2 regions of the Paenibacillus sp. 01T47 genome follow, and region 2 is predicted to be linked to the other one. Evidence: riboswitches for the same ligand, from Rfam matches in the RefSeq annotation. Region 2 holds a riboswitch; the other holds the start of a gene.

The links. A riboswitch is a leader RNA that binds a small molecule or an ion and turns the genes downstream of it on or off. The one in region 2 is predicted to bind cobalamin.
Region 1: linked by a shared signal. The riboswitch ahead of metE (5-methyltetrahydropteroyltriglutamate--homocysteine S-methyltransferase) and the one ahead of AC1DOV_RS11290 (DUF4430 domain-containing protein) in region 2 are both predicted to bind cobalamin.

What each region holds. Positions count from the first base shown of each region.
Region 1 covers NZ_JBFTPA010000003.1:197,509-201,666, reverse strand. The annotation lists gene metE (5-methyltetrahydropteroyltriglutamate--homocysteine S-methyltransferase) at 1-1,463, opposite strand, end outside; cobalamin riboswitch at 1,613-1,806, opposite strand; gene kduD (2-dehydro-3-deoxy-D-gluconate 5-dehydrogenase KduD) at 1,951-2,706, opposite strand; gene AC1DOV_RS08300 (DeoR/GlpR family DNA-binding transcription regulator) at 2,711-3,505, opposite strand; gene kduI (5-dehydro-4-deoxy-D-glucuronate isomerase) at 3,531-4,158, opposite strand, start outside.
Region 2 covers NZ_JBFTPA010000004.1:305,367-309,524, forward strand. The annotation lists gene AC1DOV_RS11280 (ABC transporter permease) at 1-822, shown strand, start outside; gene AC1DOV_RS11285 (ABC transporter ATP-binding protein) at 819-1,484, shown strand; cobalamin riboswitch at 1,499-1,699, shown strand; gene AC1DOV_RS11290 (DUF4430 domain-containing protein) at 1,876-2,649, shown strand; gene AC1DOV_RS11295 (energy-coupling factor transporter transmembrane component T) at 2,642-3,511, shown strand; gene AC1DOV_RS11300 (ABC transporter ATP-binding protein) at 3,502-4,158, shown strand, end outside.

The DNA of each region.
Region 1 (4,158 bases), on a different contig from region 2:
AGGACGTCTATGTTAAGCTCTTCTTGGATTTCAATCCAATTTTTAATTTTATCGTTGATAAAGGAAGCGTAGCCCTGTGAACTGAGCTCGTTTTTTCTCCATTTTTGCCTTGCTTGGCGTACATCCAGCGTTTGCGGGAAGCTGCCGATTGTTGTTGTTGGAAGGAACGGCAAATTCCACTTTTGCTGCTGCAGCTTTTGTCTCTCCGCAAATGGCTTCTGCCTCGTTGAAGGATGCGCCGCTATCGCTGCTGCATCAGCAGCTTGGCGATTGCGGGCAGGAGAAATGGATAAATGATGAATCCGCTCGCCGTTAAGCTTAAGCTCAAGCTTGCGCAGTTCTGAGATGTCCGCCTCATTTACAGTCGCTGTTTCACTTAGCCACACAATTTCATCCAGCTTTTCTTCCGCGAATGCAAGCGCCTCACGCAGCTCTACTGGCAGATTGGTTTCGTTTTTTGCCGTTACCGGCACATGCAGCAGGCTGCATGACGATTGAATGATCGCGCGCTCAGCTGGAATGTATGCCGAAAGCTTTTGCAGCAATTCGAGCTTTTGCTTATAGTCTGAGCGCCAAATGTTGCGTCCGTCTACAAGTCCGATACCGACGAGCTTATCCTTCGGATAACCAAATTGCTCCAGCGACTTCAAGTTTTGCTCCAAACCATGAACGAAATCCAAACCGATCGCTTGTACCGGGAGAGCAACTACAGCTTCATAATGCTCAACCGCCTCAAAATACGTTTGAAGCATTATGTTAAGCGCTGGTGCTGCTTGGTTCAGCCTTGCATAAATCGATTCAACCCATTGCATCTCTTCCTCAGAAATAGAGGTAACAAGGATGGGCTCATCGATTTGCATCCATTGTACGCCTTCTTGCTCAAGCTCCTTAAGCAGCTGAGCATAAAGCGGTATAAACTGCTCAATAAGCTGCGGAAGCTGCTTGGCATCGTAGCCCTTCGACAGCTTGAGGAAGGTGTATAGACCGATAATGACAGGTTTACCTTCAATGCCAAGCTTTTCTTTGGCTTCGCGGTACGCAATCAGCGGACGGTTTTCCGTCAGTACCGGAGCAGCACCCGCAAGTTCTGGCACAATATAGTGATAGTTGGTATTAAACCATTTGGTCATCTCGCAGGCTTGTGCTTCCTGTGTCCCTCTCGCCATTGCGTAGTAGGTCTGTACGGGAACAGGACCTCCATCATAGGAAAAACGATCTGGCACAAGGCCAAACATCGCTGCAGTATCCAGCATTTGATCATACAACGTAAAATCATTAACAGGAATTAGCGAAATTCCTTTATCCTTTTGCAGCTTCAGGTTGTTAAGACGAATACTTTCAAGCGTTTGGAGGAATACCGTTTCGTCCAAATCACCTTTCCAAAAGGCTTCAAGCGCTTTTTTCCATTCCCGATTTTCGCCGATACGCGGATATCCAAGTACACTGTTTTGCAGTTTGCTCACGTTCATATTTCCTCCTAATAAATGTAATTATTATGAAATAAAAGCACAAAAAAGAGCGTCGTTACCTTAAAGAAGCAAAGGTAAAGACGCCCGGCGTTTTAATAAACAGCGGTTCTGTCTTAACACCTCCCTATCTCCCGTAGGTAAAATCAGTGTCGTTCAAATAGGCAGGTCTCCTGGCTCCAGAATCATCATCGTAAGCTTGCCTTCCCAACCGGTTAAGATCAGTGGCGTTAGCGCTTAGACTCCTCTGTTACAGTGGCGGGACCGCGTCGGTTTTGCACCGGACTTCCCTTTTAAGCTCAAGCTATACAGCAAGAGCACCTATTTCCACTTATTTCAGTTGTTGATCGCATTTTTTAGGATCACGAATAACTATACACGCAAAATAATAACCATACAATGGAAATCATTATAATATCAAAAAAAGACTCTCCTCTAAGCAGCCTGCGCTGCAAAAGGAAAGCCTTATTGGTTTTTTATATAATTACCTAACCAGCCAACCGCCATCAACAGCCAAAATATGGCCGTTCATATAATCAGAAGCTGAAGAAGCTAGGAATACCGCTGGTCCAATCAAATCCTGCGATGTACCCCAGCGTCCCGCTGGTATGCGCTGCAAAATTTGAGCACTGCGAACAGGATCCTCGCGAAGCGCTTCGGTGTTGTCTGTACTCATGTAGCCTGGGGCTATGGCATTTACCTGCAAGCCTTTAGCTGCCCATTCGCTAGCAAGCGCTTTGGTAAGACCGGCAACGGCATGTTTGCTGGACGTATAGCCCGGAACATTAATTCCGCCTTGGAAGGTTAACATCGACGCAATGTTAATAATTTTCCCTGAGCCCTGTTCAATCATATGTTTCCCGGCCAGCTGGGAAAGGAGAAATACAGAATTCAAGTTAACATCGAGTACATCCTGCCAGTCCTCGTAGCTATGCTCTGCAGCTGGTGTGCGGCGAATGATACCCGCGTTGTTGACCAAAATATCGATGCGTCCCAGTTCTTCAACTGTACGATCAACAATTCCAGCAAGCTTCGTTCGGTCAGCAATATCGGTCTGAATTGTAATCGCTTTGCGTCCAAGCTCTCTTATCGCTGCTGCCGTTTTGTCAGCAGGCGTTTGGTTCGTGACAAGCGCGATATCCGCACCCGCTCGTGCTAATCCAAGCGCAATCGCTTCCCCAAGCCCGCGCCCTGCACCTGTGACGACAGCTGTTTTACCCGTCAAATCAAACAAACTCATCGGCTCAGCTCCTACCTTTAGTACGCTTCCCATTTTCCGAAAGCGCTGCTTTCATCATTTTTATATTTTGTGACTCATACCTCGCCGCAACGTCCGCATCTATACCTTCGTCTGTGATGATATAGTCAATTTCATGCAAACCGGCAAACGTTATTAGTGCACCCTTATCGAATTTGTTATGATCGGCAAGGCAGTAGACGACCTTGGCATTTTCCATATACAGTTTCTTCAGCTTCGTCAATTCTTCTGTGAATATGGTAAGCCCATATTCCATATGAATGCCGGTTGTGGAAAGAAACAGCTTGTGTACATTCAGTCGTTTAATCCATTCCTGCGATTCTGCGCCGATAAGCAAATTGTTATGCCGGTAGCCCCCGGGAATAACAAGCCTTACTTGGTCCTTCGCAGTCAGCTCCCGAATGATAAGCAGATCGTTCGTAAGCACCGTAACCGGGATGTTGGGCAGACGTTTTGCCATTTCGAGCGTAGTACTGCCAGCATCAAGCGCAATAATATCATTAGGCTCGATGCATGAAAGAGCAAGCTCCGCAATCGCCGCCTTCTCCCGCTGATGCTTGCTGTTTGGGAATTGCAGCGGATAAAGGCTGTCTTCGCCTCTATGCTGGGGCACAGCTCCGCCATGAGTCCGTTTCAGCAATCCCTTCTCTTCCAGCTTCTCTAAATCTTCACGAACTGTTTTCTCCGTGACTTGAAACAGCTCGCTTAGCTCGGAAACTTTAACCGCGCCAAGCTGCTCCAATTTATCTATAATCTTACGATGCCGTTCGGCAGCAAGCATAGTGCACCCCCTGTAGCGAATGTTTCTATTTTAGCTCGCTTGCAGGTACGGCGTCCATATCTGTAAATGTGTAGTTCTCTCCAGCCATCGACCAGCAGAATGTATAATTGCTTGTGCCCACTCCTGAGTGGATCGACCATGGCGGTGAAAGAATCGCTTGGTCATTGGCAACAACAAGATGTCTCGTCTGCGAAGGCTCGCCCATCATATGGAATACGCGAGCATCATCATTCATGTCGAAGTACAAGTATGCTTCCATGCGGCGGTCATGGACATGAGAAGGCATCGTATTCCAGACGCTTCCCGTTTTCAAGCTCGTTACACCAAGCATAAGCTGGCAGCTTTGGATGCCGTCTGCGTGGATATATTTATAAAGAATACGTTCATTGGAAGTCTCCTGCGAACCAAGATGAGTCGGATTCGCTTCCTCCATCGTCATCTTGCGTGTTGCAATTTCAGCATGCGCAAGCGCGGAACAGAAATAAAGCTTCGCAGGGTTTGCTTTATCTACACTTGACAGCAGCACCTGACGTTTGCCCTTGCCAACATAAAGCACGTCGAGCTTATTCAGCTCGTATACTTCCCCATCAACGGAAATCGAAGCAGGTCCGCCAATATTCAAGAAACCAACCTCGCGGCGTTCCAAGAAATAT
Region 2 (4,158 bases):
AAGCTTAATCCGCTTAAACGAAGGAAGTTATCCTATTTAGGGACAGCTGCTGCTATTTTTGTGAGCACGGTTATATTTGCCCTTTCGTTCGCTATTCCAGTAGTTCAGCTCCTCGTTTGGGCGACATGGACATATCAAGATGTATTGAACAGCAAATTTGCGCAGCTCGTCTCAAACACGCTTTTGGTTTCCATTGTTGCGATTACCGTGTTGATGCTGCTTGCAGTTATTGTCGCCAATGTAAGCCGGAGCCTGAATCGATCGCTTTTGTCGCTTGCAGCAACAAAGCTAATTTTAATGGGCTACTCTATCCCGGGTGCTGTTTTGTCCATTGGCGTGCTTGCTTTGTTTATTTCCCTAGACCATCAATTAAGCGGCGTCTATTCATGGTTAGGTTTTGGATCGAGCAAGCTCGTGCTCAGCATGTCGCTCGTAATGCTTATTTTCGCCTATGTAATCCGCTTCCTTGGTGTAGGATTTAATGCGGTGGAAGCGGGATTTGATAAAATAGGCAATCGTTATTCTGAAGCTTCCAGAACGCTCGGCATCGGTATGACTGCTACCTTCTTCAAAGTTGACTTGCCTTTAATAAAAGGATCCATATTAGCAGGCTTCCTGCTTACCTTTATGGAAATTATGAAGGAGCTGCCGCTGACGCTGCTGCTGCGCCCGTTTAATTTTGAGACGCTAGCGACAAAAGCCTATCAATATGCAAGCGATGAGCAAATTCATCAAGCTTCGGTACCGTCTTTATTCATAATCACGGTGGGAATGGCAACTGTTTTTGTTTATCATCGGTTGGGAGAGAAGAAATCCAGATGAACTTTTTTGAGCTGACTAACGTTTCTTTTAGCTATGATAATGGGAAAAAGAGTGTATTGGAAAACTTTACGATGCAAATGCAGAAGGGTGAAGTTGTTGGAGTGCTTGGTCAAAGCGGTTGCGGGAAAAGCACGCTGTTGCGGATTATTGCCGGGCTTGAGATTCCTGCCTCGGGACGTATTGCCGCTGGCGGCAGGGTTTTAGTAGATGATCAGCAGTTTATTCAGCCTGAGCAGCGCGGCATAGGCATGGTGTTTCAGGATTATGCGTTGTTTCCTCATCTGACTGTCGGTCAAAATATATTATTTGGTTTACATCGATTATCAAGAAAAGACAGATTCAAACGGCTGGATGAAATGCTGGAGCTGATACAGTTAAATGATTTCGTCAAGCGTTATCCGCATGAGCTTAGCGGCGGTCAGCAGCAGCGTGTTGCTTTTGCTCGTGCGCTTGCCCCGTCTCCCTTGATGCTGTTGATGGATGAGCCATTTAGCAGTTTGGATTCACACTTAAAGCAAAGCATTCGGGAGGAGCTGAAGCGATTGCTTCACAAAGCCCAAATTACGTGTATGTTCGTCACCCATGATCAAGAGGATGCAGCTGCTATTTGCGATCGAATCATTCAAATCCCATATAGACAAACCCCAGCAATCCCGATATGATTGATTAAATAATCGCATAATTGAATAGAGAAGGTGCAAACAAAAGCATGCTTTTGTTTGCTTAATAGGGAAGTCCGGTTCAATGCCGGCGCGGTCCCGCCACTGTATGTGAAGAGTGATTCTCTGCAAATGCCACTGTCCGATTCAAGGATGGGAAGGTGTGAGAATCGCGTTGACGCACAAGCCAGGAAACCTGCCTTTTTTATTTTGTTTCTCATTCTTCGGGGGTAAAGAATGTGGAGGCGTAATCGTTTTGCAGGACGCATCATATATTTTAGTTATATACGGTTGCTATTCTTACATTCGGCATGCAGATCCCCTAATAGAAGGGGGTCTTTTTTTTATTGTTAAGGTTTGTGTGAATGAGACAAAAAGGAGCAGAAAAGAGACGATGGCAAAGATCTACAAGAAATGGTTACCAAGCTTAATCATCCTATGGCTGTTTATTGGTTTATTAGCTGGCTGTGCCAGTCCGGCACAAAGCGTTAATTCCAATACCAATCAAGTGCAAACCAGCAACGAAGGACAAGTGGGAAAAGAAGCGGAGAAAGCCGCTGATGAGCAGCCAACGAGTACTTCAGCATCAGAAACGGCAGAGGCAACGCAGTTGCCTAGCGAAGATAAAGATCAAGATAACGCGAAGGCAACCGACAACGCTGGCGGTAAGCAAGCAACGCCTTCCCCGAAGCCGAAGCAGACAAATGAGCCAAAACTGGATGATCCAAAAACGAAGCCTACTACTTCTGCGAAACCAACCAAAACAGACAGTGCGGCTACTGCGAAGCCCGTCACGCCTGTTGCAACGCCGAATCCTATGCAGACGGTTACGATTTCAATTGTCGCGGACAAAGATACGGGAACGGTGCTTGCACCAACAGCCGTAGAGTTCAAGAAGGACGATACCGTTCTAGATGTATTGAAGAAAATTACGAGAAAAAACAAAATACAAATGGAATACAGAGGTGTTAAAGGCGGTGCTTATATCGAAGGCATCGATAATATTTACGAATTCGATCTGGGTGCGAAGAGCGGCTGGATGTACCGAGTAAACGGTGAGTTTCCTAACAAGGGCGCCGGGGTTTACAAGGTTAATGAAGGTGATGTTATTGAATGGTTGTACACGACTGATCTTGGCGAGGATATAGGAGCAAAATTCGATGAATAGTGCGTTCGGTTCGGTACATCCGGTTACGAGCTTCAGTTATTATGCAGGAGTCATTACATTCGGCATGCTCTTATTTCATCCTGTTTTCTTATTGACGTCACTTGCTGCGATTACGGTAATTATTGTCATTCATGGCGAAGGGAAGCGGCTGCTTAAGCTGCTTCCTTATTATGTTCTAATGGGCGGTTTAGTTGCTGTTCTTAACCCGCTGTTTTCTCATCGCGGGCGGCATATTTTATTTTATTTTATGGATCAGCCGATCACGTTGGAAGCTATTTTATATGGTGTGACGATGATGCTCTCTTTATTGTGCATTTTACTAGCCTTTGTATCGTTTCAGCAGATTGTTACGACGGAGAAATGGATGTATTTATTTTCACGAGTCGCTCCGCGAACTGCACTGCTAACCTCGATGTCGATTCGGTTCGTACCGCTTTTCTTGCGGAGACTGGATCAAATTACTACGGTTCAACGAATAAAAGGGGTTTCGATTCTCGAAGGCAGCTTGAAAAAACGGAGCAAGGATGGCATGCTGCTCGTTCGTGTGCTGTTGACCTGGTCCTTGGAGGAGGCGCTTCAGACCGCTGATTCTATGAAAGCTAGAGGGTATGGCGCAGCTAAACGAAGCTCTTATGTCATCTATCGTATGGATCGTAGAGATTGGTATGTTCTATTGTTTCTTGGAGCAATGGCACTAGTATGCATTTGGGGCTGGATGCAAGGTTTTGGTGTGCTTACTATTTACCCGCGTCTGGAAACAATGCAGTTTCATAGGGGGGAAGGCATTGCATACGCTTGCTATTGCGCCTTTCTGTTAACACCAGTCGTACTTGAAGAAATGGAGAGAAGGTCATGGAAGTAATTCAGGTTGATCAATTGACGTTCCATTATCCGGAATCAACGGTTGCAGCACTCGATAACATTACTTTAAATATCAAGCCAGGCGATTTTGTCGTCCTTTGTGGGGCATCCGGCTGCGGCAAAACGACGCTGCTTCGGCACTTGAAAAAAGAAACGCAGCCTACGGGGAAACGCTCAGGCACCATTAAGTATAATCGTGTATTGCTAGAGGAACTGCCTGCGGTCGAGGCGGCTGAACAGATCGGCATGGTGTTTCAAAACCCTGAAAATCAAATTGTGATGGATCAGGTATGGCATGAGCTGGCTTTTTCCATGGAAAATGTCGGCTATGGGCAAGCGGTTATGCGTAAACGACTAGCCGAAATGAGCCATTTCTTTGGGCTGGATGAGCTGATTAACAAATCCGTTCATGAAATATCGGGGGGACAGAAGCAGCTGATCAATCTTGCTTCAGTATTGCTGCTGCAGCCAAAGCTGCTTCTATTAGATGAGCCCACCTCTCAGCTTGATCCGGTAGCGGCGCGAGATTTTCTGCAGTTTATTTATCGGCTGAATCAGGAAATGTCGATGACGGTTATTATAAGCGAGCATCGGCTGGAGGATGTTATTCCACTTGCAGATCGAATCATTCTGCTGGAGGAAGGCAAA